One region of the Acidovorax facilis genome, then DNA from elsewhere that is predicted to be linked to it. Evidence: predicted binding sites of a transcription regulator. Region 1 holds the regulator's gene; the other holds the start of a gene.

Evidence for each region. Region 1 encodes sigma-54, which starts transcription at its own class of promoters, with help from an activator protein. Its sites were predicted from a motif close to TGGCANGNAANCTGCTTT; they were not measured.
Region 2: ACQ4MJ_RS20090 (6-hydroxynicotinate reductase) is a predicted target of sigma-54. The motif match lies at 4,295-4,312, and genes of this name have one in related genera.

What each region holds. Positions count from the first base shown of each region.
Region 1 covers NZ_CP192460.1:5,124,068-5,138,981, forward strand. Annotated here, with positions in the region: gene ACQ4MJ_RS23480 (LysR family transcriptional regulator) at 1-755, shown strand, start outside; gene ACQ4MJ_RS23485 (response regulator) at 782-1,426, shown strand; gene ACQ4MJ_RS23490 (hybrid sensor histidine kinase/response regulator) at 1,639-4,308, opposite strand; gene ACQ4MJ_RS23495 (dicarboxylate/amino acid:cation symporter) at 4,539-5,906, shown strand; gene ACQ4MJ_RS23500 (DUF2214 family protein) at 6,110-6,556, shown strand; gene ACQ4MJ_RS23505 (PsiF family protein) at 6,635-7,003, opposite strand; gene argS (arginine--tRNA ligase) at 7,207-8,916, shown strand; gene ACQ4MJ_RS23515 (SPOR domain-containing protein) at 8,926-9,570, shown strand; gene ACQ4MJ_RS23520 (thiol:disulfide interchange protein DsbA/DsbL) at 9,651-10,307, shown strand; gene lptA (lipopolysaccharide transport periplasmic protein LptA) at 10,416-11,069, shown strand; gene lptB (LPS export ABC transporter ATP-binding protein) at 11,081-11,878, shown strand; gene ACQ4MJ_RS23535 (RNA polymerase factor sigma-54) at 11,878-13,467, shown strand; gene ACQ4MJ_RS23540 (acyl-CoA thioesterase) at 13,535-14,017, shown strand; gene ACQ4MJ_RS23545 (THUMP domain-containing class I SAM-dependent RNA methyltransferase) at 14,014-14,914, shown strand, end outside.
Region 2 covers NZ_CP192460.1:4,372,066-4,386,979, reverse strand. Annotated here, with positions in the region: gene ACQ4MJ_RS20115 (glycine zipper 2TM domain-containing protein) at 97-906, shown strand; gene ACQ4MJ_RS20110 (amidohydrolase family protein) at 972-2,159, opposite strand; gene ACQ4MJ_RS20105 (TetR/AcrR family transcriptional regulator) at 2,228-2,947, opposite strand; gene ACQ4MJ_RS20100 (ferredoxin--NADP reductase) at 2,999-3,775, opposite strand; gene fdxA (ferredoxin FdxA) at 3,852-4,181, opposite strand; gene ACQ4MJ_RS20090 (6-hydroxynicotinate reductase) at 4,357-5,976, shown strand; gene ACQ4MJ_RS20085 (UPF0280 family protein) at 5,989-6,909, shown strand; gene ACQ4MJ_RS20080 (amino acid synthesis family protein) at 6,931-7,572, shown strand; gene ACQ4MJ_RS20075 (amino acid synthesis family protein) at 7,596-8,180, shown strand; gene ACQ4MJ_RS20070 (ABC transporter substrate-binding protein) at 8,254-9,462, shown strand; gene ACQ4MJ_RS20065 (ABC transporter permease) at 9,578-11,485, shown strand; gene ACQ4MJ_RS20060 (ABC transporter ATP-binding protein) at 11,482-12,267, shown strand; gene ACQ4MJ_RS20055 (ABC transporter ATP-binding protein) at 12,270-13,013, shown strand; gene ACQ4MJ_RS20050 (ABC transporter substrate-binding protein) at 13,145-14,320, shown strand; gene ACQ4MJ_RS20045 ((2Fe-2S)-binding protein) at 14,338-14,844, shown strand; gene ACQ4MJ_RS20040 (molybdopterin cofactor-binding domain-containing protein) at 14,841-14,914, shown strand, end outside.

The sequences.
Region 1 (14,914 bases):
ACGAGGGCAGCGCGTTCCTGGAAGACTGCCAGCGCCTGCTGTCCGACGTGGCCAATGCCGAGGCCAGCGTGTCCGAAGGCGGCGTCAAGGCCACGGGCCATTTGCGCATCACCGCCCCGGCTGGTTTTGGCCGCCGCCATGTGGCGCCGCTGGTGCCGCGTTTCCGCTCGGCGCACCCCGATGTGACCATCTCTCTCAACCTCAGTGACCGCGTGGTGGACCTGGCGGGCGAAGGCTTTGACTGCGCTGTGCGCGTGGGCGATTTGCCCGATTCGTCGCTGGTGAGCGTGCGCATTGCCGACAACCGCCGCCTGTGCGTGGCCACACCCGAATACCTGGCCCGGCGCGGCACCCCGCGCGCCCCGGCCGAGCTGGTGCAGCACGACTGCCTCACGCTCTCCAGCGACGCCTCGCAGACGCGCGGCTGGGCGTTCCGGGTGCCGCATGCCGATGGCTCCACCGAGGTCATGCACCTCAAGCCCGGCGGGCCGCTCGACTGCTCCGATGGCCAGGTGCTGCACGACTGGTGCCTGGGCGGCTGGGGCATTGCCTGGCGCAGCACCTGGGAGGTCGAGGCCGAGATCGCCGCAGGCCGACTGGTCGCGGTGCTGGAGGACTTTGCCGCACCGCCCAACGGCATCTACGTGGTCTTCCCCCAGCGCAAGCACCTGCCGCTGCGTGTGCGGCTGTGGATCGAGCACCTCAAGCACCAGTACGCACAGCCCGCGTTCTGGAAAGGCCCCCAGGGCGGCTGACGGCCCCGTGGCAGACTGCACATTCCATGTCCGAGCCCACGCTTCTCGTCGCTGACGACCACCCGCTGTTCCGCGCGGCCGTGCTGCACGTGCTGCGCGAACGCCTGCCCCAGTACCGCACGCTGGAGGCGGCCAGCGCCGCCACGCTGGGCACGGCGCTGCAGGAGCACCCGGAGATCGAGCTCGTGCTGCTGGACCTGAGCATGCCCGGCACACGCGGCTTCTCGGCCCTGCTGCATGTGCGCGGCGAATACCCCGAGCTGCCGGTGGTGATCATTTCGTCCAACGACCACCCGCGTGTCATCCGGCGCGCGCAGCAGTTTGGTGCGGCGGGTTTCATCCCCAAGTCCGCGCCCGCCGAGGCCATGGGCGACGCCATCCAGGCCGTGCTGGACGGCGGCAGCGGGTTCCCGCCCATGGCGGCCGAGCGCTCCGAGGCCGACGCCGAGTTGGCCGCGCGGCTCGCGCAGCTCACGCCCCAGCAGTTCCGCGTGCTGCTGTGCCTGGCCGACGGGCTGCTCAACAAGCAGATCGCCGCCGCGCTGGGGTTGGCGGAGAACACGGTGAAGGTGCACGTCACCGCCATCCTGAAAAAGCTCGCGTGCTACAGCCGCACGCAGGCGGCGGTGCTGGTCAAAAGCCTGGAGACGGAAGACGGCGTGTCTTCCTGAGGTGGAGATCTGCATCAAAACGGCCGCTGTCGCTTATTCAAAAAGCCCTGGCAGCTACTAAAAGCGTAGCGACGAGCGCAGCCTATCCAACCGGGCGCAGCACCCTGCGCGAGGCGCCGTGCAAGCGCCGCCAACACACAGTGCATGCACTGGCGTCCTCCCGCTTCCCGTGGCGCGCAGCGCGGAGAGAGAAGGGGAAGCCGCGCAGCGGCTCAGGGGGATGCTTCCTGTCTAAGCAGCGTCTGACTCACCAGCGCCCGCAGCGCGGGCGCCCGCACCGGCTTGGCCAGAAAGCCCCAGCCGCGTTCGGCGGCCTGGCGGCGCAGGGTGGCGTCACGTTCGGCGGTGACCAGGATCACGGCGGGGGCTTGGCCCCAGCGCTGGCACAGCTCCGTGTAGACATCGGGGCCATGGTGGTGGCTGCCCAGGTGCACGTCCAGCAGCACCAACCGGGGTGCCTGGCCGGGCTGGGCGGCGGCCAGGGCCTCGGGCGCGCCAGCGGCCAGTGGCACCGTGCAGCCCCAGCGCTGCAGCAGGGCCTGCGTGGCGGTGCAGGTGGGGCCGTCGTCATCAATGACCCAGGCGCTGCTGCCCTGCAGCGGCGCGTCGTCGGCGGGTTGCTGCATGGTGGCGGGGGGCGCAGCCTGCTGCGCAGCGGCGGGGTTGCCCAGCGGCACACACACCCAGAACACGCTGCCACGCCCCAGTTGCGAGCGCAGGCCGATCTCGTGCCCCAGCAGGCGGCCCAGGCGTTCGACAATGGCCAGGCCCAGGCCTGCGCCCCGGTCGTCGGCGCGGCCCTCGTCCAGGCGGCGGAATTCTTCGAAAATTACACGCTGCAGCGCCTCGGGGATGCCGGGGCCCTGGTCATGCACTTCGATGCGCAGGTGGTCATTGCCCACTCTGCGGCAGCCCACCACGATGCGCCCGCGTCGGCTGTAGCGGATGGCGTTGGAGACAAAGTTCTGCAGGATGCGGCGCAGCAGGTTGTCGTCGGTGCGCACCACGGCGCGCGTGGGCACGCAGCGCAGTTGCAGGCCCTGGCTTTCGGCCAGCACGCCAAAGTTGTGGCCCAGCACCTGCAAGAGTGGCCCTAGGGCCACGTCGTGGATGTGCACATCGAACTGGCCCGATTCCATGCGCGAGATGTCGAGCAGGCTGTTGAGGATGGCGTCCTGCGCGGCCAGGGCGCCGTCGATGCTGTCCACGGCGTGCCGTTCGGCGTCGCCTGGCAGATGGCTGCGCAGCAGCGAAGTGAACATGCGCGCGGCGTTCAGGGGCTGCAGCAGATCGTGCACGGCGGCGGCCACAAAGCGGGTCTTGGAGCGGTTGGCCTGCTCGGCCTCGCGCCGCGCGGCGTCCAGGTCGCGGGTGCGGTCGGCCACGCGCTGCTCCAGCGCATCGGCCAGCGATCGCAGCTCGCGTGCGGCGTTCTTGTAGCTGGTGATGTCGGCGTAGCTGGTCACAAAACCGCCTTCGGGCAGCGGATTACCCCGGATCTCCAGCACCGTCCCGTCGTCCTTGGCGCTTTCGTGCAGGTGTGGCGTGCCGCTGCGCAGGTGGGCCAGCCGCCGTTCGATGGCCTCATCCACCGGGCCGGGCCCCAGCAGGCCCCGGCGCGCGTTGTGGCGCATCAGGTCGGCAATGGGCTGGCCCACGCGCATCAGGTCTGCCGGGAAGCGAAACAGCTGCACATAGCGCGAGTTCCAGGCCACCAGGTTCAGGTCGGCGTCGATGATGACCACGCCCTGCGGCAGATGTTCCAGGCTGCGCGAGAGGCCCGTGTCGGTCTGCTGGGCGGCCTGCTGCGCCGCCTGCACGATGCCGTCCTGCGCGGTGCGAAGCTCCTGGGCGTGCTGGCGCAGCACGGTCTCCAGCTCCTGGCGGCTGCGCTGGCGCAGGCTTGACAGGCGCTGGCGCTGGCGCACAAACAGCACGAGCAGGCCCAGCGCCAGCCAGCCGCCCGCGCCTGCCGCAGCGGCCCACCGGCTGTCCGCGAAGCTGCTGTGTGTCTCGTGCAGCAGGTGCAGCTGCCACAGGGTGCCGGGCAGGGGCTGGGTCCGCCACAGCACGCGGCCGGGCAGGGCAGGGGCCTGCACGCTGACCAGCCGACCGCCAGTGTCCAGGGCTTCCACCACGCGGACTTCCAGCGGGCGCAGCGGCTGGTCGGCGTACTGCCGGGTGGCGTTCAGCTCGCGGCGTTCCTCATCGTCCAGTGGCTCCAGCAGGCGGTAGCGCCACGCATCCTGGCTGGCCAAAAAAACCACGCCATGCGCGTCCGACGCCAGCACGATGTCGGTGGTCTGCAGCCACTCGCGTTCCAGCTCCTGCAGCGCGATCTTGATGGCCACCAGCCCCAGCGTCTGGCCCTGGTCGTCGTGGATGGCCTGAGACAGAAAGTAGCCCGGCTCACCCGTGGTCACGCCAATGCCATAGAAGCTGCCGCGCCCCTGGGCCAGCGCCTGCTGCACGTAGGGGCGAAAGCTGTAGTCCACCCCCACATTGCTGGTGGCCGTGCGCCAGTTGCTGGCGGCCACGGCCAGGCCGTCGCGGTTGAGCAGGGTAAGGGTGGAGGATTGGCTGGCACCGTTGGCCTGCTCCAGCTTGCGGTTGAGCTGCTCCCCATCGGCCGCACTCAGTGGGTGGGTCAGCGCGTTGCGCAGCTGTGCATCCAGCGCCAGCACTTCGGGCAGGGTGCGGTAGCGGTCGATGCGCTGGGCCAGGGCCTGGCCGTAGAGCGCCAGTTGGCCCTGCACGCTGCGGTTTTCTTCCTGCAGTGAACGCTGCCAGGCCCATTGGCCGGCGATGAACATGCTGCCCACCATGCCCCCAAGCAGGATCAGCAGGGTCCAGAATTTTCGGAGGCGGGGCGTCATCGTCATGGGGAAAATTTGTTCCTGGCGCGGTCCGTAGGCTGGGATGTTGCGGGGAGCGAGTGTGCCGCATCCCGGCCAGGTGCTAGGTGTTTTCCCTATATTGGGGCAAGCGGCGCCCTATGGCGGTGCCCCTGACTAATACCAATAGGTTATCGGCTCAAACAGCGTGCGGCGGTACAAACGGCACCCTCGACGCACCCCGGTGGTGCAGTCTTTCGTGATTTCAGGAGACCTCCATGCACGCCATTTCCGCCCCCACAGCCCACCCCGTGCGGCTGCCTTTTTACCGGCAGCTGTATTTCCAGGTGGTGCTCGCCATCGTCCTGGGTGTCTTGCTCGGGCATTTTGAACCCGCCTATGGCGAGGCGCTCAAGCCGCTGGGTGATGCCTTCATCAAGCTGGTCAAGATGATCATCGCGCCGGTGATCTTCCTGACCATCGTGACCGGCATTGCGGGCATGTCGCAGCTGAGCAGCGTGGGCCGCGTGTTTGGCAAGGCCATGGCGTACTTTTTGTTCTTCTCCACGCTGGCCCTGGTGGTGGGTCTGGTGGTGGCCAACGTGGTGCAGCCCGGCGCGGGCATGAACATCAACGTCGCCGATCTGGACCAGACGGCCGTGAAGAGCTACGTGGCCAAGTCGCATGAGATGAGCCTGACCGGGTTTGCGATGGACATCATCCCCAAGACGCTGGTCAGCCCCTTCGTGGGCGACAACATCCTGCAGGTGCTGCTCGTGGCCGTGCTGTTTGGCGTGGGCCTGGCACTGGTGGGTGAGGCGGGCCGTCCGGTGCAGCATTTTCTGGAAGCGCTGACCACCCCCGTGTTCAAGGTGGTGGGCATTGTGATGAAGGCCGCGCCCATCGGTGCGTTCGGTGCCATGGCGTTCACCATCGGCAAGTTTGGCCTGGGTTCGCTGGTCAATCTGGCCTGGCTGGTGGGCTCGTTCTACATCACCTCGTTGCTGTTCGTGGTGGTGATCCTGGGCTTTGTGGCGCGGCTGTGTGGATTCTCGGTGTTCAAGCTGTGCCGCTACCTGAAGGCCGAGCTGATGCTGGTGCTGGGCACCTCGTCGTCTGAATCCGCCTTGCCCTCGCTGATGGAAAAGATGGAAAAGGCCGGTTGCAGCAAGTCGGTGGTGGGTCTGGTGGTGCCCACGGGCTATTCCTTCAACCTGGACGGCACCAACATCTACATGACGCTGGCCGCGCTGTTCATCGCCCAGGCCACGAACACCGAACTGACGCTGGGTCACCAGGTGGCGTTGCTGCTGGTGGCGATGCTCAGCTCCAAAGGCGCAGCAGGCGTGACCGGTGCAGGCTTCATCACTCTGGCCGCCACCCTGGCCGTGGTGCCTGAAGTGCCGGTGGCCGGCATGGCGCTGATTCTGGGTGTGGACCGCTTCATGAGCGAATGCCGCTCGCTGACCAACTTTATTGGTAACGCCGTGGCCACCGTGGTGGTATCCCGTTGGGAAAACGCGCTGGACCATGAGCGCCTGGATGCCGCGCTGAACGGTCATCCCCTGCCCGCCCCGGCCACTGCCATGGCCCCGGTGGTGCCTGCGGATGTGCCGGCAGGCGCGATGGCCCGCACGGTGGCCTGATCGCGTCCGCTCCGGTGTTCGGTCAAAGCGGCGCAGGCCCTCGGGTCTGCGCCGCTTTTTTTGGGGGGACGCAATGCGGTGGCACACATACCGGCATGCCGCGTTGCGCGGCGGTCGCGAAATTCCTCAAGCAAAATGGCGGCCACCCGGGTTTCAGAAAAGCAGCGCGCACTGAGGTCCTGGGTTTTGCAAAGGAAACCCCCATGACCCTCGAAGCCGTCCTCGCCGCCCTGCACCTGGTGGCCATCCTGACCTTTGTGGTCTTTTTATCGAGCCAGGCGGCGCTGTGCCGCATGGAGTGGATGAACGCCGCTGTGGTCGAGCGTCTGGCGCGGCTGGATGTGATCTACGGTGTGGCGGGGGCGCTGATGATAGCCAGCGGCGTGGCGCGTGTCCTCTGGGGCATCAAGGGGGCTTCGTGGTATCTCTCGCAGCCGCTGTTTCACATCAAGATCACCATCATTCTGGTCATGATTCTCCTGTCCTTCTGGCCTTCGTTGGTGTTTCGCCGCTGGCGCCATGCGCTGCGCAGCACGGGGGCACTGCCTGACGCGCTGGAGGTGAAAAAAGTTCGCCGCCTCGTGATGATCCAGTCCCACGTGTTGCCGGTGGTGGCGGTGATCGCGGTGTTCTGGGCGCGGGGCTGGTAGGCGTCGCAAGAAAGACCTTCCGCCCACAAAAAAGCCGCTGACCCTCACGGGCAGCGGCTTTCTTTGTTTTGGCAGGGCTTATTTGTTCTTCAGGCATTCGCTCATGAAGGCCTTGCGCTCGTCGCCCTTGAGCGTCTTGGCTTTTTCGTCAGCGTTGCAGGCCTTCATCTTGTTTTGCTGGGTTTCTGGCTTGTTGCTCAGGCAGGTCTTCATGAAAGCCTTGCGCTCGTCGCCCTTCTTGTCCGCCGCTTCCGCATTGCAGGTGGCCATGCGGGTCTGCTGCTTGGTGGGCGCGGCGGCCGATGCCGCAGGCGCTGCCGGCGTGGCGGGGGTTGCTGCCGTGGCCGGGGCGGCAGCCTTGGCTCCGGCGGCAGGGGCGTCGGCAGCGTGGGCTGCGCCGAACGAAAGGACCAGGCTCAGGGCTGTCAGGGAGAGAAGCTTGTTCATAGGGGCTCCAGTAGAGTGTGGCATCTGACGCAACCTGCGTCGGATTGCCCGATTACAACGTATGCTCTGGAGACGGGGCTGACACGCCGCAGGCCAGGCCATGATTCTTTACGATCTGTTGCGTACTGGCTGCGCAGGGCTGCTTTGGCGCTGCTGGCGGCATGCTCGGTGGGCGCCCCGGCCCGGCCCCGTAAAATCCGCCGATGCTCACAGCCAAAAATGAATTGCTCGCTGCGCTTGCGGCCGAGCTGGAAGTCCTGTCCCCTGGCGCTGGCGCCAAGGCGGCGTTTGAATCCCCCAAGGTGGCGGCCCATGGCGACTTCGCCTGCACCGCCGCCATGCAACTGGCCAAGCCGCTCAAGCTCAATCCCCGCGCCTTGGGTGAACAGCTCAAGGCCGCACTGGAGGCCACGCCCGCCTTCAACCGCTGGGTGGATGCCATTGAAATCGCCGGACCGGGCTTTCTGAACATCCGCTTGAAGCCCGCCGCCAAGCAGGAAGTCGTGCGCGAGGTGCTGGCCGCTGGCGAGCGTTTCGGCTATCAACCCGACAACGGCCAGCGCGTGCTGGTCGAGTTTGTCTCGGCCAACCCCACCGGCCCGCTGCACGTGGGCCACGGCCGCCAAGCTGCTTTAGGCGATGCCATCTGCAACCTGTTCAGCACCCAGGGCTGGAAGGTGCACCGCGAGTTCTATTACAACGACGCGGGCGTGCAGATCGATACGCTGACCAAGAGCACGCAGCTGCGCGCCAAGGGCTTCAAGCCCGGCGACGACTGCTGGCCCACCGACAGCGACAACCCGCTGGCCAAGAACTTCTACAACGGCGATTACATCGCCGACATTGCCGAGGCCTTCAAGGCCAAGGCCACGGTGAAGGCCGACGACCGCGAGTTCACGGCCAACGGCGACGTCGAGGACTACGACAATATCCGCCAGTTCGCCGTGGCCTACCTGCGCAACGAGCAGGACAAGGACCTGCAGGCGTTCAACCTGCACTTTGACGAGTACTACCTGGAGTCCAGCCTGTACACCAGCGGCCGCGTCGAGGCCACGGTGAACAAGCTCGTCGCCAATGGCAAGACCTACGAGCAAGATGGCGCGCTGTGGCTGAAAAGCACGGACTACGGCGACGACAAGGACCGCGTCATGCGCAAGCAGGACGGCTCCTTCACCTACTTCGTGCCCGATGTGGCGTACCACATCGCCAAGTGGGAGCGTGGCTTCACGAAGGTCGTCAACATCCAGGGCACGGATCACCACGGCACCATTGCCCGCGTGCGCGCGGGCTTGCAAGCGGCCGACGTGGGCATTCCGCAGGGCTACCCCGACTATGTGCTGCACACGATGGTGCGTGTGGTCAAGGGCGGTGAAGAGGTCAAGATCAGCAAGCGCGCAGGCAGCTATGTCACGCTGCGCGACCTGATCGAATGGACCAGCAAGGACGCCGTGCGTTTCTTCTTGCTCTCCCGCAAGCCCGATACCGAGTACACCTTCGACGTGGACCTGGCCGTGGCGCAGAACAACGACAACCCCGTGTACTACGTGCAGTACGCGCATGCCCGCATCCAGTCGGTGCTGCGCGCGTGGCAAGAGGCTGGCGGTGGCAACGTGGCTTCGCTGCACGACGTCGATCTGTCGGCTCTCGAAGGCCCACAGGCCCAGGCGCTGATGCTGCAGCTGGCCAAGTACCCCGAAATGCTCACGGCTGCGGCCGACGGCGAAGCCCCGCACGATGTGACCTTCTACCTGCGCGACCTTGCCGCCAGCTACCACAGCTACTACGACGCCGAGCGCATCCTGGTGGACGACGAGGCCGTGAAGAAGGCTCGCCTGGCGCTGGTCGCCGCCACCGCGCAGGTATTGCACAATGGCCTGGCCGTGCTGGGCGTGTCGGCTCCAGCCAGAATGTAAGCAGTCACTATGAAGAAACAACAGACGGGCGGGACCATCGTCGGCTTTATCGTTGGGGTCATCGTGGGCCTGGGCGCTGCCTTGGCTGTGGCGGTGTACGTGACCAAGGTGCCGGTCCCCTTCCTTAACAAGGGCAATGGCCGGGGCGTGGACATGGACGCCGCCGAGACCCAGAAGAACAAGAACTGGGATCCCAATTCGCCTTTGTATGGCAAGAACCCGGCTCGCCCGGCAGCCCCGCCCGCTGTGGCTGCCTCGGCGCCCACCCCAGCCGCGCCGGATGCGCGGGCTGTGGCATCGGCGCCCGCACCCAAGCCCGCTGCCAGCAAGCCCGAGGCCAAGGCTGAAACCAAGCCTGGCGCCGACCCGCTGGGCGATCTGGCCGTGGCCAAGGCTGCTGCCAAGGGCAATCTGGACCCGTTCGACTACTTTGTCCAGGCCGGGGCTTTCCGCACCCAGGCGGACGCCGATGCGCAGCGCGCCAAGCTGGCCATGCTGGGCTGGGAGGCCCGCGTGAGCGAGCGTGAGCAGAATGGCCGGGCGGTGTTCCGCGTGCGTGTGGGGCCGTTCACCAAGCGCGACGACGCCGAGCAGCTCAAGGAGAAGCTCGATGGTGCCGGGCTGGAGTCGGCGCTGGTGCGCGTGCAGCGCTGACGCGCCAGACTTCGGGTGGCTGAACTTTTTGCGGGGGCATGGCTCACATCCCCCAGACCTGTAACAGGAGAGTCTTTGTCATGAAACGCCGTGAGTTTTCTTTGTCCGCCGCCTCGGCGGTTGCCGCTTCCGCCCTGACGTTGCCAGTGGCCACCCCCGCGCTGGCTCAGGCCCGCCAGTTCAAGGAGGGCAAGGACTTCCGGCGGCTTGACAAGCCGTTAGCGCCCGACGCGCCTGCGGGCAAGGTCGATGTGATCGAGTTCTTCTGGTACAGCTGCCCCCACTGCAACGCCTTTGAACCCGCGCTCGACGCCTGGGTCAAGGCCGCCCCCAAGGACCTCTCCGTCCGTCGTATGCCCGTGGCCTTCAACGCGAGCTTTGTGCCCCAGCAGAAGTTGTACTACGCCCTGGAAGGCATGGGCAAGCTCGAAGCCCTGCACGCCAAGGTGTTCCGCGCCATCCATGTGGAAAAGCAGAAGCTGGCCAAGGACGACGAAATTTTTGCCTGGGTGGCCCAACAGGGTGTGGACGCCGCCAAGTTCAAGGAAATCTACACCTCGTTCAGCGTGTCCAACCAGGTTCGCCGTGCTTCGCAACTGCAGGACGCCTACGGTGTGGAGGGCGTGCCCTCGATGGGTGTGGCGGGCAAGTTCTACACCGATGGCACCATGGCGGGCAGCATGCAAAACGTGCTGCAGGTGGTGGAACATCTGGCGGCAGTGGCCCGCAAAGGCTGACGGTTTTCGCCCGGCCGCCGGTTCCCATTGGCAAAAGCCCGCACATGCGGGCTTTTTTCATGGAGGAACGCGACGGGGTGGCTACAATGATTGCAAGATTCGTGCCCTATGAACCATCGCCTCCTTCCGATCCTCCTGCTCGCGGCCCTGGCCTGCACCTTCGGTGTGGCCCATGCCGAAAAGGCCGACCGCGCCAAGCCCATGAACATCGAGGCGGACGCTTTGCGCCACGATGAACTCAAGCAGACCAGCGTGTTCTCTGGCCGCGTGGTCATGACCAAGGGCTCCATCGTGCTGCGCGGCGCGCGGCTGGATGTGCGCCAGGATGCCGATGGCTACCAGTACGGTGTGGTCACGGCAGAGCCCGGCAAGCGCGCCTTCTTCCGGCAAAAGCGCGACACCCTGCCGGGAGCACCCGAGGAGTTCATTGAAGGCGAGAGCGAAGTCATCGAGTACGACGGCAAGGCCGACAACGTCCGCTTCATCACCCGTGCCGAGCTGCGCCGCTACCGGGGCGCTGTGCTCAGCGACGAGATCACCGGCGCCGTGATTGTCTACAACAACCTGACCGACGTGTTCTCCGTGGACGGAAAGCGCACCGCCACCAACGCTGCGGGCGATGCCCCCGCACCGGGCAGCCGCGTGCGCGCCGTGCTGGCCCCCAAAGATCCACCGCCCGCTGCGGCGGCCCCCGAGGCGGCGTCCCCGGCCTCAGCCCCGGCGCTGCGCCCCAGCAACAGCCTTGGCGGCGGCGCCAAGTGAGTGGGCCCGCTGTGAGTACCGGCCCTGACACTCAGGCGGGTAGCCGCCTGGGGCCTGATTCCCAGGCGGGCAGCCGCCTGGAGGTGCAGCACCTGGCGAAGTCTTATGGCAGCCGCAAGGTCGTCAAGGACGTTTCGCTGGTCGTGCAAAAAGGTGAGGTCGTGGGGCTGCTCGGCCCCAACGGCGCGGGCAAGACCACCTCGTTCTACATGATCGTGGGCCTGGTGCGCAGCGACGAGGGAGACATCCGCATCGACGGCCAATCGGTGGCCCACATGCCCATCCACCGGCGCTCGCGCCTGGGCCTGTCGTACCTGCCGCAGGAAGCCTCGATCTTTCGCAAACTCACAGTCGAAGAGAACGTGCGCGCCGTGCTGGAACTGCAGCGTGGTGATGACGGCCAGCCGCTCTCGCGCGACGCCATCGAGGAGCGCCTGACGGCCCTGCTGCAGGAGCTGCGCGTGGACCACCTGCGCGCCTCGCCCGCCATGGCCCTGTCCGGCGGCGAGCGCCGCCGCGTCGAGATTGCCCGGGCCCTGGCCACTCAACCGCGTTTCATCCTGCTGGACGAGCCCTTTGCCGGCATCGACCCCATTGCCGTGATCGAGATCCAGCGCATCATCGGCTTCCTGAAGGCGCGGGGCATTGGTGTGCTCATCACCGACCACAATGTGCGCGAAACCCTGGGCATCTGCGACCACGCCTTCATCATCAGCGATGGCCGCGTGCTCGCGCAGGGCACGCCGTCCGAGATCGTGGACAACGCCGAGGTACGACGTGTTTACCTTGGCGAACACTTCAGGATGTGATGAAGCCTGGACTCTCGCTGCGCGTCTCGCAGCATCTTGCATTGACCCCCCAGCTTCAGCAGTCCATCCGGCTGCTGCAGTTGTCCACGCTCGAACTCTCGCAGGAAGTCGAGCAGATGCTCGACGAAAACCCGTTCCTCGAACGCAATGCCGACGAAGCTCCGCGCGAGGAGTTTGGCCTGGAAGCCGCCGACACGCCCGCGCAGCCTGATGAGTACAGTGCTGATGATGCTATATTTTCAGGAGCTAGCAGCGCAAGCAGCACAAGCGCTGAAGGCCAAAATGATGCTGAAGCACCGAGTGCTGGCGCTGACGAGCCTGACTGGAGCGGTGACGGCACGGTAGAAATGGCGCCCAACGACGCGGAGTGGGGCGGGGATGCGCCCGCCCGCAACCGCAACGACTCCGAAGGCGACGAGGCCGACGCCACCGAGCTGGCCCGTTCGCATGAATCGCTGACCGCCTTTTTGCACCGTCAGGCGCTGGCGCTGCGCTTGTCCGAGATCGACCGCGCCGCGCTGCGTTTTCTCATTGAATCGCTCAACGACGACGGCTACCTCGAAGAGCCGCTGGAAGAGCTGGCCATCAGCCTGGCCGGGCCGGACGACCTGGAGCAAATCGAAGAGCTGGTGCACCGCTTCACCGTGGCCCAGCGCCTGCTGCAAAGCCTGGAGCCCACCGGCGTGGGTGCGCGCAACCTGGCCGAATGCCTGACGCTGCAGCTCACGGCGCTGGCTGCCGACGAGGACAGCGATGCTGACCCCGACACGGTGCAGACCGCGCTGCGCATTTGTCAGCAGCCGCTGGAGATGCTGGCCCGCCGCGATATCCGCCGCCTGACGCAGCTGTGTGGCGACGGCGAAGAGCGCACCCGCGCCGCCATGGCGCTGATCGCTCGCCTGGAGCCTCGCCCCGGCCGTCGCTTTGCCGACGTGGAGCGCAACATCATCATTCCCGATGTCATCGTGCGCAAAGCCGGGCGTGCCAATGGACGCGATGGCCAGCACAACTTCATCGTCAGCCTCAACCCCGATGTGATGCCGCGCCTGCGCGTGCACGACATCTATGCTGGCGCCCTGCGCGGCCACAAGGGCGGCGAGGGCCACCAGGGCATGCAGCAGCGCCTGCAGGAGGCCCGCTGGTTCATCAAGAACATCCAGCAGCGCTTTGACACCATCCTGCGCGTCTCGCGCGCCATCGTGGAGCGGCAAAAAAGCTTCTTCACCCACGGCGAGTTGGCCATGCGCCCGCTGGTGCTGCGCGACATCGCCGACGAACTGGGCCTGCACGAATCCACCATCAGCCGCGTGACCACCGCCAAATACATGGCCACGCCAATTGGCACGTATGAGCTGAAGTACTTCTTTGGCTCGGGCCTGGGTACCGAGACCGGCGGCAACGCGTCCAGCACCGCCGTGCGCGCCCTCATCAAGCAGTTTGTGGCCGCAGAAAGCCCCGCCAAGCCGCTGTCCGACAGCCAGATCGCCGAGATGCTCAAGGAACAGGGCATCGAGTGCGCACGCCGCACCGTGGCCAAGTACCGCGAGGCGCTCAAGATCGCGCCGGCCAACCTGCGCAAGGCGCTGTAGGTACCCCGGTTGGGGGCGCATGGCTCGCCCTGTTTGAATTTTTCGTTTTTCTATCCGCCACCCCACCATGGCCCGCATCGTCTTCGACCTCCCCCCGCACTTCGGCTTTGCCACCGAGCTGCAGATCTACATCAGCCACGTCAACCAAGGCGGGCACCTGGACAACGCGCAACTGCTGAGCCTGGTCTCTGAAGCGCGGGTGCGCTTCTTCCAGTCGCTGGGCTACCCCGAGGCCGACGTGGGCGGGCTGTCCATCGTGGTCGGCGACATCGTGGCGCAGTACAAGTCCGAAGGTTTCCACGGTGAAACCATGCGCGTGGAGATGGCGCCTGCGGACTTCAACCGCTATGGGTTTGACCTGGTGTTTTGCATGACCGAGAAGACCTCAGGCCGCGAGGTGGCGCGCGGCAAGATCGGCATCGTCTTCATCGGCAAGGCCGACCGCAAGGTGGCGCCGATCCCCGAATCCATCCGCCAATTGCTGCTGGCCCGCGCGGGAACGCCGGATTCCCACGCATTGTCTGAGCGCGTATCCTCCCCATCGACATGAACCAACTCCAACTTTTTCTCCCCTGCGCCGCTGGTGTGGAGGGCTTTCTGGCCGACGAGGTGCATGGCATCACCGGCCTCACGGGGCAAGACCTGCTCGTCGGCCGCGGCGGCGTGCTGCTGCGCGCCTCGTGGCGCGAGGCGCTGCTGCTCAACCTGCACAGCCGACTGGCCCAGCGCGTACTGGTGCAGTTGGCGCACCGCCCGTACCGCTCCGAGAACGATCTCTATGCCATGGCCAGCGACGTGGCCTGGGAAATCTGGTTCACCACGCGCCAGACCTTCAAGGTCGAGGTGACGGCCCAACACAGCCCGTTGCAGAGCCTCAACTTCGCAGGTCTCAAGGTCAAGGACGCGGTGGCCGACCGCTTCCGCGCCAAAAGCGGCGTGCGGCCCGACGTGAACACCCAGTGGCCCGATGTGCGCATCCACCTGCACCTGACCACCGACGAGGCCACGATCTACATCGACACCTCGGGCGAGCCGCTGTTCAAACGCGGCTGGCGCGAAGACAAGGGCGATGCGCCACTGAAAGAAACCCTGGCCGCCGCCATGATTGCCGCCAGCGGCTGGGACCCGCATGGCGACAACCCCCAGCCCCTGTACGACCCCTGCTGCGGCAGCGGCACCATCGTGATCGAGGCCGCGCAGATCGCCTGCCGCATTCCGGCCGGCATGCTGCGGCGTTTTGCGTTCGAGAAGCTGCTGCCGTTCCAGGCCCATGTCTGGGATGCTATTAAAAGCGAAGCTGAAAGCGCAATACAGACAAGCGCTGTGCCCCTGTTTGGCAGTGATGTGGCCTTCCGCATGGTCGACTTTGCGCAGCGCAATGCTGAGCGCGCAGGCGTGGCCGATGCCGTGCAGCTGCGCGGCGGCGACGCCCTGCAGCGCATGCCAC
Region 2 (14,914 bases), 750 kb from region 1:
TACGTCCTTTACAGACGCTACGCCCGGATTTCCGGGCTGGCTGGTTACGCTGGCGGCCATTCATCCAGAGCTTTCTGGATCTTTCGGAGAAAAATCATGAGTCTTATCGTTTCGCCTTCCACCCACACTTCCGCCGTTCCTGTGGCACAGGCTGGCGCCCTTGGCGGCGCGGCCAGCCCTTCCCTCAAGTGGCTGTGGGTCGCTATCGGCGTGCTGGGCGTGAGTGTGGTGGCGCTGGGCACGACCCTGGTGGTGCAGAACGCGGGCAAGTCCGCCGCCGACGCGCAACCATTGGCCATGACGGCGCAGCCTGCGCCAGGAGTGCCAAGAGCTGAGAATTTGCAACAAAAACCGGCGCCAGCGCTTGTTGGTAATAGAAATATTGCTACCAATAATGTAGCAAATCAACCGCCCGCAGCTTCGCAAGGTTATGCCGGGCAACCCCCGCAGCAATACCAGCCACAGCAGCAGCCACCGCTGCGCACTGCCGCACAGGCCCCCCTGTGTGCCACCTGTGGCCGCGTCGAGTCGGTGCAAGCCGTGCAGCAGGCGGCCCCGGCCACAGGCGTAGGGGCGGTGGCGGGCGGTGTGTTGGGGGCCGTGGTGGGCAACCAGGTGGGCAAGGGCTCGGGCCGTACGGCCGCCACTGTGCTGGGCGCCGTGGGCGGCGGCTACGTGGGCCACAAGGTGGAAGAGCGCACGCGCACGCAGACGGTCTACCAGATCGCGGTGCGTATGGAAGACGGCTCGGTGCGCCGCTTCACCCGCGCACAGCCCACCGCCGTGGGCACGCCCGTCGTGCTGCAGGGCAAAGGCTTCCGCGTGGACGATGGCGCCGCCATGCGCGCTGAAGAACCTTACCCGCGTGCACAGCCCGGCGCGGTGCGAGTGGCGGACACGTATTGATTCGACCGCACCTCTCCCAACAGAAAGCCCGCTGATTGCGGGCTTTTTTGTGGGATGAGCGTGGGCTACAGCACCACCGGGATCTCGGTCGCGGGTGGTGTATTGCGGCTGCGCCCGCAGCGCACCAGGCCGTCGATCATCACCATGCCGATGCCCGGGATGTCGCCCAGCTGTACGCTTTCCAGCAGCGTGGCGCCAGCCGTGTGCTGGGCGCGGTCCATGAAGACGAAGTCGGCCGCGCGGCCTACCTCGATGAGGCCGCAGTTCAGGTTGCGGATGCGCGCCGTGTTGCCCGTGGCAAAGCAGAACACCAGTTCGGCGGGGATGTCGGCAAAGCTCGATATCAGCGCAATCATGCGCAGCATGCCCAGGGGCTGCACGCCCGAGCCAGCCGGGCCGTCGGTGCCCAGGATCACGCGGTGCGGGCACTTGAGCTCGATGGCCGCCCGCGCGGCCTGGATGGCGATCTTCTCATTGCCGTTGTGCACCAGCTCGATCGCGCGGGACGACTTTTCGCACAGCTCGCACACATGCTTCCAGGGCAGCGCGGTGTGGCCGCCGTTGATGTGGCCGATCACGTCGGCATCGGCCTCCAGCACCACGTCTTTGTCGATCAGGCCTGATCCGGGGATGGACGGGCCGCCCGTGTGGATGGTGCTCTGGATGCCGTGCTTGCGCGCCCAGGCCACCATCTCTTTGGCCTCGTAGCCCGCCTTGACGGAACCCAGGCCCACTTCGCCCAGCAGCGTCACGCCGGCGTCGGCCAGGTCCTTGAAGTCCTGCTCGGTCATGCCTTTTTCGATGACCGGGGCGCCCGCGATCACCTTCACGCCGCCGGGGCGGAAGTTGTCGAACGAGCGCTGCGCGGTGATGGCCAGGGCCTTGAGTCCCACGATGTCCTTGGGGCGGCCGGGCAGGTGCACTTCACCGGCCGAGACCATAGTGGTCACGCCGCCGTTCATGGTGGAGTCGATCCAGCCGATCTGGTTCTGGCGCGGCGTCCAGTCTCCGAACACGGGGTGTACATGGCTGTCGATCAGGCCCGGCGCCACGCAGGTCTGGCGTGCGTCGATCACGGTGTTGGCGTGGTCGGTGTCGCAGTCCTTGTAGCGGCCCACGGCCACGATAAGGCCATCATTCACCACGATGGTGTCGGCGTCGAGGATGGGCCGGTCCAGGTCGCCCGACAACAAAAGACCGATGTTCTGGATGACGACCTTGCCCGATTTGCCGCCTGCTGCTGCTTCTGCCATGGATTCTCCTCGTGGGGTGGTGGGCGGGGCACCACGCGGCACCCCGCAGGGAAAAATCTCTTGTTGATTCAGGCCGCTGCGACCCTGCCCTTGGGCAGACTGGGGCCGGGCGCCACAGTGCGCAGCACGCTGTCGATGACAAACGATTCCCAGTGCGCCAGCGCGTCGGGCGTCTCCAGGTCTTCGCCCAGAAAGGCCGACAGCGTGTGCCGGTTGGACATGTAGAAGTAGCCCGTGGCGGCAATCAGCAGGTACACATCGCGCGCCGACACATCCTTGCGGAACAGCCCCTGCGTCTGGCCGCTTTCGAGCACGCGGCGGATCACCTCGATGGCGGGCGACGAGTATTCACGGGCGCGCATCGACTTGGAGATGTGCTTGCCCTTGTGCAGGTTCTCAGTGTTGAGCAGCGTGATGAACTCGGGGTTCTTGCGGTAGTAGCCCACCACAAAGCGGATTACCGCCTGCAGCGCCTCCACCGGTTTGGCGGTGTCCAGGTCCAGTTTGGACTCCGCATCGTTCATGCGCCGGTAGGTTTCCTCCAGCACCTCGATGAACAGGCCTTCCTTGCTGCCGAAGTAGTAATAGATCATCCGGTCGAAGGACTTGGCCGCCTTGGAGATTTTCTCCACGCTGCCGCCTTCGTAGCCGTAGCGGGCGAACACCTTGGTCGCCGCCTTCAGGATGTTGTCGCGCGTGGTCTGTGCGGCCTGTTCGCGCACGCCCGTCTTGCGGGCAGAGGCTGCGCGGGGGGACGCGGTCCGGGTCTTGGTGGGAGTGGCAGACATGGCGGGTCCTGGTGGATGAGGCGGTCCCCCGGTGCGGGGGCCGCCGGGGGATCACTGCTCTGCGAACGCGCGTTCGATCACGAAGTCGCCAGGCTTCGTGGTGTTGCCTTCCTTGAAGCCACGCTCTTCCATCATGTGCTTGAGGTCGCGCAGCATCTCGGGGCTGCCGCAGATCATCACGCGGTCTTCCATGGGGTTGAGCGCGGGCAGGCCCAGGTCGCGCGCCAGCTGGCCGTTTTCGATCACGGTGGTCACACGGCCCTGGTGCTTGAAGGGCTCGCGCGTCACGGTGGGGTAGTACTTGAGCTGCTTGGTGACCATCTCGCCCAGGAACTCATGCTGCGGCAGCTCCTGCGTGATGTAGTCGTGGTAGGCCAACTCCTTCACCTCGCGCACGCCGTGCACCAGGATGACTTCCTCGAATTTCTCATAAGTCTCGGGGTCGCGGATCAGGCTCAGGAACGGGGCCACGCCCGTGCCGGTGGACAGCATGTACAGGCGCTTGGCGGGCAGCAGGTAGTCGATCAGCAGGGTGCCCGTGGGCTTCTTGCCGACCACGATGGTGTCGCCCACCTTGATGTGCTGCAGGCGCGAGGTCAGCGGGCCGTCGGGCACCTTGATGGACAGGAACTCCAGGTGTTCTTCGTAGTTGGGGCTCACGATGCTGTAGGCGCGCAGCAGGGGTTTGCCGTTTTCGCCACGCAGGCCAATCATCGTGAAATGCCCGTTGGAAAAGCGCAGCGCGGTGTCGCGCGTGGTGGTGAAGGAGAAAAGGCGGTCCGTCCAGTGGTGGACCGTCAGGACGCGTTCGTCAAGAAAGGCGCTCATGGTGCGTTAGATGGAAAAGTTGGAAACAAATAAGAAATCTGGCTGAAGCTGGCTCAGATTCAGGGCCCCAAGCGCTCTACAGCGCAATGTTCAGGCCTGAAAGCTTGTGGCTCACAACCCTCCATTGTTCCGCATCTGGCAAAGCCGCTTTTCTTTTGGTGATTGTGGGCAGCGTGGGCGCCAGCTTTTTGTTGAACTGCAGGAAGATTTCCATGCCCTCGGGCAGGTCGTCTTCGGCATAGATCGCATTGGCCGGGCACTCGGGAATGCACACCGCGCAGTCGATGCATTCGTCCGGGTCAATGACCAGGTATTCCGGCCCTTCCTTGAAGCAATCGACCGGGCACACATCGACGCAGTCGGTGTACTTGCACCGAATGCATGCGTCCGTCACAACGTGCGTCATTTTGGGGCTCCTCGTGCACCGTTTTTGGGGGTGCGAAAACACCATTGCAGAGTCTGGTTGATTCCGCTACATTGACATCAAATGTAGTGTTCACAACATTTAAGTTAAGTGAATGCTACACAAAATGCAATGCGCGTACAAGCACTTGCAACAAAGCAATGAATGGGTTGCCACGATGACTGAACACACCAAGACCGATGGGCTGCCGGGCATGGATGCGCCAGATCTGCCGCAGGTGCTCGAGCGTGCCCGGCCCCGCAACGAGCGCATGAACGCGGCCAAGGTCGAGTGCAATGCGTGCCCCGTGCTGTGCCAGATCTCCGAAGGCCGCGCAGGTGCTTGCGACCGTTACGCCAACCAGGCGGGTGTGCTCGTGCGACTGGACCCGGTGGTGTTGCTGCGCAAGACGCTGGAAACGGGCGAGGCCACGCTGGTGCCGTTTGCGGGCCGCGCCCCGGCTGCAGGAGACGCTGAGACCGCAGTGGCTTCAGCACCCACATGGAACGGCGATCTGCTGCTGTCTGAAGAGGTGTTCGTGACGGGCGTGGGCTCATCCACCACCTACCCCGACTACAAGCCGGCGCCCTTCATCGTGGGCTCCAAAACCGATGGTGTGGACATGGTCACGGTGGTCACTGAGGGCATCTTCAGCTACTGCAGCTTCAAGGTGAAGATCGACACCGATCGCTTCCTCGGCTCCGAGCAGGCCAACGTGCGTTGCAAGGGCGAGGTGGTGGGCCACGTGACCACGGCGGAATACGGCTCACAGATGCTGTCGCTCGGCGGCGTGCACCACCTCACGGGTGGCACCAAGAAGGAGGGCCGCATCACCGCTGAGATGATGCAGGCGCTGGGCAACAAGCAGGCCGTGGAGTTCACCATCGACGGCGGCTCGCAGCTCGTGATCCAGGCCGGGCGCGCACCCATCGTCAACGGTGTGGCCGAACAGCGCATGCGCGTGGGCTGCGGCTCTGCGGCCATTGGTATCTTTGCGCGCCAGTTCTTCGGCCATGCCGACGAGGTGGTGGTGGTGGACGACCACATTACGGGCGTGCTCACCGAGCATCAGGCGGGGCGCTGTCTGGACATGAAGCCCTCGGGCATCCAGATGCGCGGGCGCAAGTCCACGCCGGGCCGCTATTTTCAGGTGGCGAATCCGGGCACCGGCTGGGGTGGCACCGACATTGCCGACCCGCTGTCCATCATCGAGGGCTGGGACGAATCCGTCGCCTGGCCGGGGTTGCGCCTCTTGATGACCTCCACCACGGGGGAGCATGCCTCCTGGTACGTGCTGGACGAGCAACTGAATCCAGTGGAAGCCGAGATGCCTGTCGAGGTGCGCCGCATCGTGGACCGCATCGGCGAAAACTGCGAGCCTTCGCTGGCGTCTGTGCTGTTCCTCGGCGGTGCGGGCGGCAGCCTGCGCGCAGGGGTTACCGAGAACCCGGTGCTGCTCACCCGCTCCATCAAGAATGCGCTGGTCAATGTGACCTGCGGCGGTGCCCCCGCCTATGTGTGGCCGGGCGGCGGTATCACCGTGATGGCCGACGTGCTGCGCATGCCGGACAACAGCTTTGGCACTGTGCCCACGCCCGCCATCGTGGCACCCATCGAGTTCAGCATGCGCCGCGCGGACTACGAAGCGCTGGGCGGGCACACCGAACAAATTCGCAGCCTGCGCGAAGTGCTGGAGCGCGGTGCGTGGCACAACGACGGTGCGCCGCAGGCGCGCGTGTGGCAGACCTTGCCCGCGGCCAATCCGTGGCCGCTGGGCCGCCCACCCCTGCTAGGCTGAGTGAGCCGCGCTGTGAACGCTTGCCGCAAACTCCTTTCCGACGGCCGCTGGCACTTCCAGCATGGCCCGATGGACCTCATCCTTCAGGCCGAAGGGGCGCGCGACGCCGTGACCCACGCGCACGAGCGCGCCTGGCAACGTTTTGAAGGGCTGCTGCAGGAGCTGGTGAGTGAACTCCCAGGCCTGCGGGCGCCGGTGGGTGAGCGCTGCGCGTTGCAGGGCGTGGTGGCGCGCCGCATGTGGGCCGCCTGCAGTCCCTACCGTGCGGGCTTCATCACGTCGATGGCTGCGGTGGCCGGTGCGGTGGCCCAGGAAATTCTGGCGTGCTACGAACAGCAGGGCATAGACCGCGCCTGGGTCAACAACGGCGGCGACATTGCGTTGCACCTGGCGCCCGGCCAGTCGGTCACGGTGGGGGTGTACGCTGACATCGCCGCACTCAACGCTGCACAGTTGCGCAACGGCTTGGTGCTGGATGGGCAGATCCGCATCGACAGCGCCATGCCGGTGCGCGGTGTGGCCACCAGTGGGTGGCGCGGGCGCAGCCAGTCGCTGGGCATTGCGGACAGCGTCACGGTGCTGGCGCGCACGGCCGCGCAGGCCGATGCGGCAGCGACCATTGTGGCCAATGCGGTCAATGTGCAGGACGCGCGCATTGGTCGCATGCCTGCGTGGCTGGTGCGGGACGACAGTGACCTGGGTGCCATTCCTGTCACCGTGGATGTGCCTGACTTGCCCGAAGAGCAGGTTCGCCGGGCTTTGCAGCAGGGGTTGCAAAAAGCGCAAGAATTGCAGTCCAGCGGCCTGCTGTGGTTTGCGCTGCTGGCGTGCCAGGGGCAGTTTCTGGCGACCGCAGCACCGCCAGCCCTGGCCGGTGCTGTGTGGCCCCCACTAGCGGTGATGAAATCGGAAGTTGGTTCAGTATTTGCTTAACGAATTGCACAGGTCTCCAAAATGATCCAGATACGACGCGTTTTCACCCATCTTGAGGAAATCCGGCACGAATTCGGGCCGGTGGCTGAGGTGCCGCTGCTGCGTGGTGCCATCGGTGCGGTGCTGACCAACCCGTTTGCGGGCCGGTACGAACCCGACATCTTGCCCATGATGGATGCCCTGCAGGACGTGGGGCTGGACATGGCCCAGCGCCTGCTCAAGGCCATGGCTGTGCCCGCCGAGCGCATTGAGACTTACGGCAAGGGCGCCATCGTGGGGGCAGCTGGCGAGCTGGAGCACGGCGCGCTGTGGCATGTGCCCGGTGGTTATGCCATGCGCGAGCTGCTGGGCTGGAAGGGCGACCGCAACGCCTACGCCAAAGGCCTGGCCGAAGAGAAGACCGGGCAACCCGCCAATGCACTGTCTATCGTGCCTTCCACCAAGAAGGTGGGTGGCCCCGGCGCGGCGCTGGATGTGCCGCTCACCCACATCAACGCGAGCTACGTGCGCAGCCATTTCGATGCCATCGAAGTGCGGGTGCCCGGCGCACCCACATCGGATGAAATCGTCTTCATCCTGGCCATGTCCACCGGCGCTCGCATCCATGCACGCGTTGGAGGCCTCAAGGCCGCAGACATCAGCCAGTGGAACGGCCTGCGCTGATCCAAACCCAAGGAGATACCCACATGTCCGCCAAGATCCGGAAGATCATTGTTCAAACCGACGAAGTCCGCGTGGAGATGGGGCGCGACGTACAGCCGCCTGTGCGCAAGGCCCTGGCCATGGCCGTCATCGAGAACCCCTGCGCGGGCCGCTATGTCGAGAACCTCGACGAACTCGTGGCCATCGGTGAAGAGTTGGGCGCACTGCTGGGTGCCCGTTGCGTCGCAGCCCTGGGCATTGAACCTGGCCAGGCACAGAGCTACGGCAAGGCCGCCATCGTGGGCGAGGCGGGCGAGCTGGAACATGCCGCCGCCATCCTGCACCCCAAGCTGGGGGCGCCACTGCGTGTGGCGGTCGAGAAAGGCGCTGCCCTGGTGCCGTCCAGCAAGAAGATCGGCGGCCTGGGCACCGCCATCGACGTGCCCCTGGGCCACAAGGATGCCGCCTATGTGCGCAGCCACTTCGACGCCATGGAGGCCCGCGTGGCCGACGCCCCCCGCGCCAACGAAATCGTGGTCGCCATCGTCGTGACCGACAGCGGCCGTCCGCTGGCACGCATTGCCGGTCTTCAGGCCTCCGAAATCAAAGGCGAGGATGGACTGCGCTGATCTGAGCGCGCACTACCATCCCGAGCAGTCTCACCAGTTCCCCTTCCCCAACCCACCTTTCAGGAGTTTCCCCATGACGATGCGACGAAACCTCATGCGTGCCACGGCCGCAGCCGCGCTGGCATTCACGCTGGCCCCTGTGGTGCACGCCCAGGATGTCATCAAGATTGGCGAGATCAACAGCTACAAGGCGCAACCCGCCTTCCTGGAGCCCTACAAGAAAGGCATGGAGCTGGCGGTCGATGAGATCAACGCATCGGGTGGGGTGCTGGGCAAGAAGGTCCAGCTCATCATCCGCGACGACAACGCCAACCCTGGCGACGCCGTGCGTGCTGCCGAAGAACTGGTGTCGCGCGAAAAGGTCGATGTGCTCACGGGCTCGTTCCTCTCGCACATCGGGCTGGCGCTGACCGACTTTGCCAAGCAAAAGAAATTCTTCTTCCTGGCCGGTGAGCCACTGACCGACAAGATCGTCTGGCAAAACGGCAACCGCTATACCTACCGCCTGCGTCCCTCCACGTACATGCAGGTGTCGATGATGGTGCCCGAGGCAGCGGCCCTCAAGAAAAAGCGCTGGGCGCTGGTGTACCCCAACTACGAGTATGGTCAGTCGGCCGTGGCCACGTTCAAGCAGCTGCTCAAGGCGGCCCAGCCCGATGTGGAGTTTGTGGCCGAGCAGGCGCCCCCGTTGGGCAAGGTCGATTCGGGTAGCGTGGTGCAGGCCCTGGCCGACGCCAAGCCGGATGCGATCTTCAACGTGCTGTTCGGTGCCGATCTGTCCAAGTTTGTGCGCGAAGGCAACACGCGTGGCCTGTTCCAGGGCCGTGAAGTGGTCAGCCTGCTGACGGGCGAGCCCGAATACATGGACCCGCTCAAGGACGAAGCGCCGAACGGCTGGATCGTCACCGGCTACCCCTGGTACGGCATCCAGACGCCTGAGCACAAGGCCTTTCAGACTGCCTACCAGGCCAAGTTCAATGACTACCCGCGCCTGGGCTCCATCGTGGGCTACAGCGCCATCAAGTCGCTGGCCGAAGGCATGAAGAAGGCCGGCTCCACCGACACTGAAAAACTCGTGGCAGCTTTCAAGGGCTTGCAGGTGCCCACGCCGTTTGGCCGCATCACCTACCGCCCCGAGGACAACCAGTCCACGATGGGCGGCTATGTGGGCCGCACCAAGAACGAAGGCGGCAAGGGTGTGATGGTGGACTACCGCTATGTGGATGGCAGCAAAGTCCAGCCCTCAAACGACGAAGTCAAGAAAATGCGCCCCGCCGACTGACGGCCGCGCAAGGCCGGGGAGGGCTCCCTCCCTGCCAACTGCCCCTGATCTCTGAACCATAGCGCAGGCGCCGACCTGCAGGGATGGACCTTGCCGTGACCCCGAAGGATGTGGAATGAGTTTTTCGAGTTTTATCGTTCAGCTGCTCAACGGACTGGCGGGGGCCTCCTCGCTGTTCCTGGTGGGCGCAGGGCTGTCGCTGATCTTCGGTGTCACGCGCATCGTCAACTTTGCGCATGGCTCGTTCTTTATGGTCGGCATCTATGTGGCCTATTCGCTGGTGGCCAAGCTGGGCACCGGCCTGGGCTTCTGGCCCGCGCTGCTGCTGGCGGCGGTGGTGGTGGGAGCGCTGGGCGCTTTGGTGGAGGTGGTGCTGCTGCGCCGCATCTACAAGGCGCCCGAGCTGTTCCAGCTGCTGGCCACGTTTGCGCTGGTGCTGGTCATCAAGGACGCTGCGCTGTGGTTCTGGGGGCCGGAAGAACTGCTGGGCCCGCGCGCGCCGGGGCTGTCGGGCTCGGTCAACATCCTGGGGCGGCAGTTCCCTTCGTATGACCTGTTTCTGATCGTCGTGGGCCCGGTGGTGCTGGGCCTCTTGTGGCTGCTGCTCACCCGCACACGCTGGGGCACTCTGGTGCGCGCTGCTACGCAAGACCGTGAAATGGTCAGCGCCCTGGGCGTGAACCAGGCCTGGCTGTTCACGGCGGTGTTTGCCCTGGGCGCGCTGCTGGCGGGCCTGGGCGGTGCGTTGCAGTTGCCGCGCGAACCCGCCACGCTGGAGATGGACCTCAACACCATCGGCGCAGCGTTTGTGGTGGTCGTGGTGGGGGGCATGGGCTCCATTCCGGGCGCCTATGTCGCGGCCCTGTTGATCGCCGAAATCAAGGCCATCTGCATCTGGCTGGGCGTGGTGGACATCTTCGGTTTCAGCGTGTCGTTCTCCAAGCTCACGCTGGTGGTGGAGTTTCTGGTGATGGCCGTGGTGCTGGTCTGGCGCCCCTGGGGCCTCATGGGCAAGCCGCAGGGCGTGAGCCGCAACACCGGCCTGCCCGAGGCGCCTCTGCGCCAGCCCGAGCGCTGGTTCAAGCTCGGTGGCGCGGCGTTGGTGGTTGCGCTGGTGCTGTTGCCGTTGCTGACGACGGGCTCGCCATACCTCACGGTGCTGATGATCGACCTGCTGATTGCCGCGCTGTTTGCGGCCAGCCTGCACTTCATCATGGGCCCGGCGGGCATGCATTCGTTCGGCCACGCTGCGTACTTTGGCCTGGGCGCCTATGCCGCAGCGCTGCTGGTGCGCTCGGCGGGTATCCCCATGGAGCTGGCGCTGGTGCTGGCGCCGCTGTCGGCGGCGGCGGGCGCGCTGCTCTATGGCTGGTTCTGCGTGCGCCTGTCGGGCGTCTACCTGGCCATGCTGACGCTGGCGTTTGCCCAGATCACCTGGGCCATCTGCTACCAGTGGGACGGCTTCACGGGCGGCAGCAACGGCCTCACGGGCGTATGGCCGGCCGAGTGGCTGTCAGACAAGCGCAACTACTACTACCTCACGCTGGCCCTGGTGGTGGGTGGTGTGCTGTTGTTGCGCCGCGTATTGTTCTCGCCGTTTGGTTACGCGCTGCGGGCCGGGCGGGATTCCGTGCTCCGGGCCGATGCGATCGGCATTGACGTCAAGCGCATGCAGTTGACGGCTTTCGTCATCGCCGGCCTGTTCGCCGGCCTGGGCGGCGCGCTGTTCGCGTTCTCCAAAGGCAGCATCTCGCCCGAGACGCTGCATGTGGGCCGCTCGGTCGATGGCCTCGTCATGGTGCTGCTCGGCGGGATCCAGACGCTGGCGGGCCCTGTGGTGGGCGCCGTCACCTTCACCTGGCTGCACGACACCGTGGCGCGCAACACCGACTACTGGCGCGCCATGCTGGGCGCCATCATCCTGATCCTGGTGCTGCTGTTCCCGCAGGGCATTGCGGGCGCCATCAAGCAGATCTTCGACAACAAGCGCGAAGCCAAGAACACGAAGGAGGGCACGGCATGAGCCTGCTCAAAGTCTCTGGCCTGGGCAAGTCCTTTGGCGGCGTCAAGGCGGTGGATGGCATCCACTTCGAGCTGGCTGCCGGCGAGCTGCTGGCGCTGATCGGCCCCAACGGCGCGGGCAAGTCCACCACCTTCAACATGGTCAACGGCCAGCTGCCTGCCGATGCAGGCTCCATCCAGCTCAATGGCCAGGAGCTGGTGGGCCGCAAGCCGCGCGACATCTGGCGCATGGGTGTGGGCCGCACTTTTCAGATCGCTGAAACCTTTGCATCGCTCACGGTGGTGGAGAACGTGCAGATGGCACTGATCTCCAACGACAACCGCCTGTTTGCGATGTGGCGCAAGGCGGCAGACCACAAGCGCGACGAGGCCCTGGCGCTGCTGGACCAGGTGGGTATGAAGTCGCAGGCCGACCGCCCCTGCAGCGTGCTGGCCTATGGCGACGTCAAGCGCGTGGAGCTGGCCATCGCGATGGCCAACGCGCCGAAGCTGCTGCTCATGGACGAGCCCACCGCTGGCATGGCGCCCAAGGAGCGCAACGAACTCATGGCGCTCACCAAGCAGCTGGTGATCGACCGCAACATGGCCGTGCTCTTCACCGAGCACAGCATGGACGTGGTGTTTGCCTATGCCGACCGCATGATCGTGCTGGCGCGCGGGCGCCTCATTGCCGAGGGCAAGCCGCTGGAGCTGCGTGACCACCCCAAGGTGCAGGAGGTGTACTTCGGCACCGGCAAGACCTTCGAGAAGAAAACGGCAGCCGCTGCTGCAGAGGCCGCATGAGCATGACGACCAACGAACCCAAAGAGCTGCTGCTGCAGGCCAAAGGGCTGCAGGCCTGGTATGGTGCGGCGCAAATCCTGTATGACGTGGACCTGGACGTGCGCCGGGGCGAAGTCGTGGCCCTGATGGGCCGCAACGGCGCGGGCAAATCCACGACACTCAAGACCCTGATGGGCATGCTGGCCAAACGCAAGGGCCAGATCCAGTTCATGGGCAAGGACATCTCCAAAAGCGACCCGCACGATGCCGCGCGCCTGGGCCTGGGCTTTGTGCCCGAAGACCGCCGCGTGTTCACCGACCTCACGGTGATGGAGAACCTGGAGGTAGGCCGCCAGCCCGCCCGCACCTGGCCCGACGGCACCGCCGCCCCGGTGTGGACGCCCGAGCGCCTGTTCAAGCTCTTCCCCAACCTGGGCGAGATGCCCCAGCGCCCCGGCGGCCGCATGAGTGGTGGCGAGCAGCAGATGCTCACCGTGGCGCGCACGCTCATGGGCAACCCCTACCTGGTGCTGCTGGATGAGCCCTCCGAAGGCGTGGCCCCCGTCATCGTGGAGCAGATGGCGCACATGATCCTGGAGCTGAAGGAGCAGGGCGTGAGCATTCTGCTGTCCGAGCAGAACATGCACTTTGCCGAGCTGGTGTCCGACCGCGCCTATGTGCTCGAAAAGGGCCAGATCCGCTACCAGGCCAGCATGGAAGAGCTGGCCGCCAACGAAGAGGTGCGGCGCGCTTACCTGAGCGTGTGATGCACCTGCGCAGCCGTGCGATGTGGTGCGCCGCACACGGGTGCTGTTGGTTACAAAAAACACCTCTTCAAACACTTGCGCGATGCGAGCACAAGCCCCGAAACTGGCGCCTTTGATGTAAGGAGCACTACATGAAGTGTCGAGGAGTGGAGGATGGATGCATCGACCGCCGGACTGCCATGGCGGGGCTGGTGGCAACAGCGGGATGGGCCTGGGCGGGGCCGGCCGCTGCCGAGACCGGAGTGACGGACACCCGCATCAAGGTGGGGCAGTCGGCCGTGTTCACCGGCCCTGCCAAGGATTTTGGGGTGGACTACAAGGCGGGCATCGCGCTCTACTTCGACAAGGTCAATAAAACGGGTGGCGTGTTGGGGCGCACGCTGGAGCTCGTCTCCCATGACGACGCCTACGACCCCAAGAAGACCGCAGAAAACACCACGCGCCTCATCGACGAAGACAAGGTGTTTGCTCTCATCGGCTATGTCGCCACGGGCAACCTGATTGCTGCCATGCCCATTGCCGAGAAGGCCGGTGTGCCCATGTTTGCCCCGCTGGTCGGCACCACATCGTTTCGCACCAACCACAACCGCTACCTGTTCCACGTGCGTGCCAGCTACGAGGCCGAACTTCGCAAGATCGTGGGGCACCTGGCCACGCTGGGCATCCACAACATTGCGGTCATCTACCAGAACAGCGCATTTGGCAAATCCAACCTCGACACCTGCCTGCAGATTGCACAGGGGCTCAAGGTCAAGGTGGTGGAGTCCGTGCCCATGGAGATCGCCGCCACCGACGCCAAGGCCCAGGTGGCCTCGCTCACCAAGGCGCAGCCTGGTGCGGTGGTGATGATCATGGCGGGCAAGATGGTGGAGGTGTTCCTGCGCGACTACCGTGCGGGGGGCGGCGCCTCGCCGCTGTACACGATATCGGTGGGAATCACCGATGCGCCGGGTTCCGCGCAACGCTTGAACGGCGGCATCGAAGGGCTGGTCACGGCCAGCATCGTGCCCTCGCCGCAGGCCAGCCGCCTGCCCATCGTGGCGGACTACCGCAAGGACCGCGTTGACGCGGGCGAGAAGATCGACAGCTACACCATGCTGGAGGGCTACATTGCCGCCCGCGTGTTTGTGGAGGGTCTCAAGCGCGCGGGCAAAGCGCTCACGCGCGAAGGCTTCATCAAGGCCATGGAAGACATGGGCACCACCAAGATCGGTGACTTTCCGCTGCAGTACGGCCCGGGCAACCACAATGGCTCCAACTTTGTGGATCTGGAGATGTACACGCGCACCGGCAGTCTGCGGCGCTGAGGGCACCCCAAAGAGACATGCACGCGCCCGCTTCGCTTCACACCATGGTCGTCAACGGCCAGCCTTGTGCCTTGCCAGCAAGTACCTCCACCCATGCCACGCTGCTGCACGTGCTGCGCAATGACCTGTCGCTCAACGGCCCCAAATACGGCTGTGGCCTGGGGCAGTGCGGGGCGTGCACGGTGCTGGTGGACGGCATTGCCGCGCGGGCCTGCGTGATCCCGGCGCAGGGCGTGGCAGGCCGCGAGGTGACCACGCTGGAGGGCCTGCCTGGGCGCTGCCGCAGCAGCGCAGGACTTCACCCTGTACAGCAGGCCTTTGTCGATGAACAGGCCGCGCAGTGCGGCTACTGCCTCAACGGCATGGTGATGATGGCCGTTGCCTTGCTGGAGCGCAATCCAGACCCCGACGAAGCCACCGTGCGCCGCGAGCTGTCGGGCAACCTGTGCCGCTGCGGCACACATGTCGAAATCATTCGCGCCGTGCTGCGCGCGGCCCAGTTGATGCGCGAGGCCCAGGCATGAGCGCCCCACCTGACAACGCCGCACCCCTGCGCGCCCACAGCCCGCTGACCCGCGCCGACTTCCATGCCGC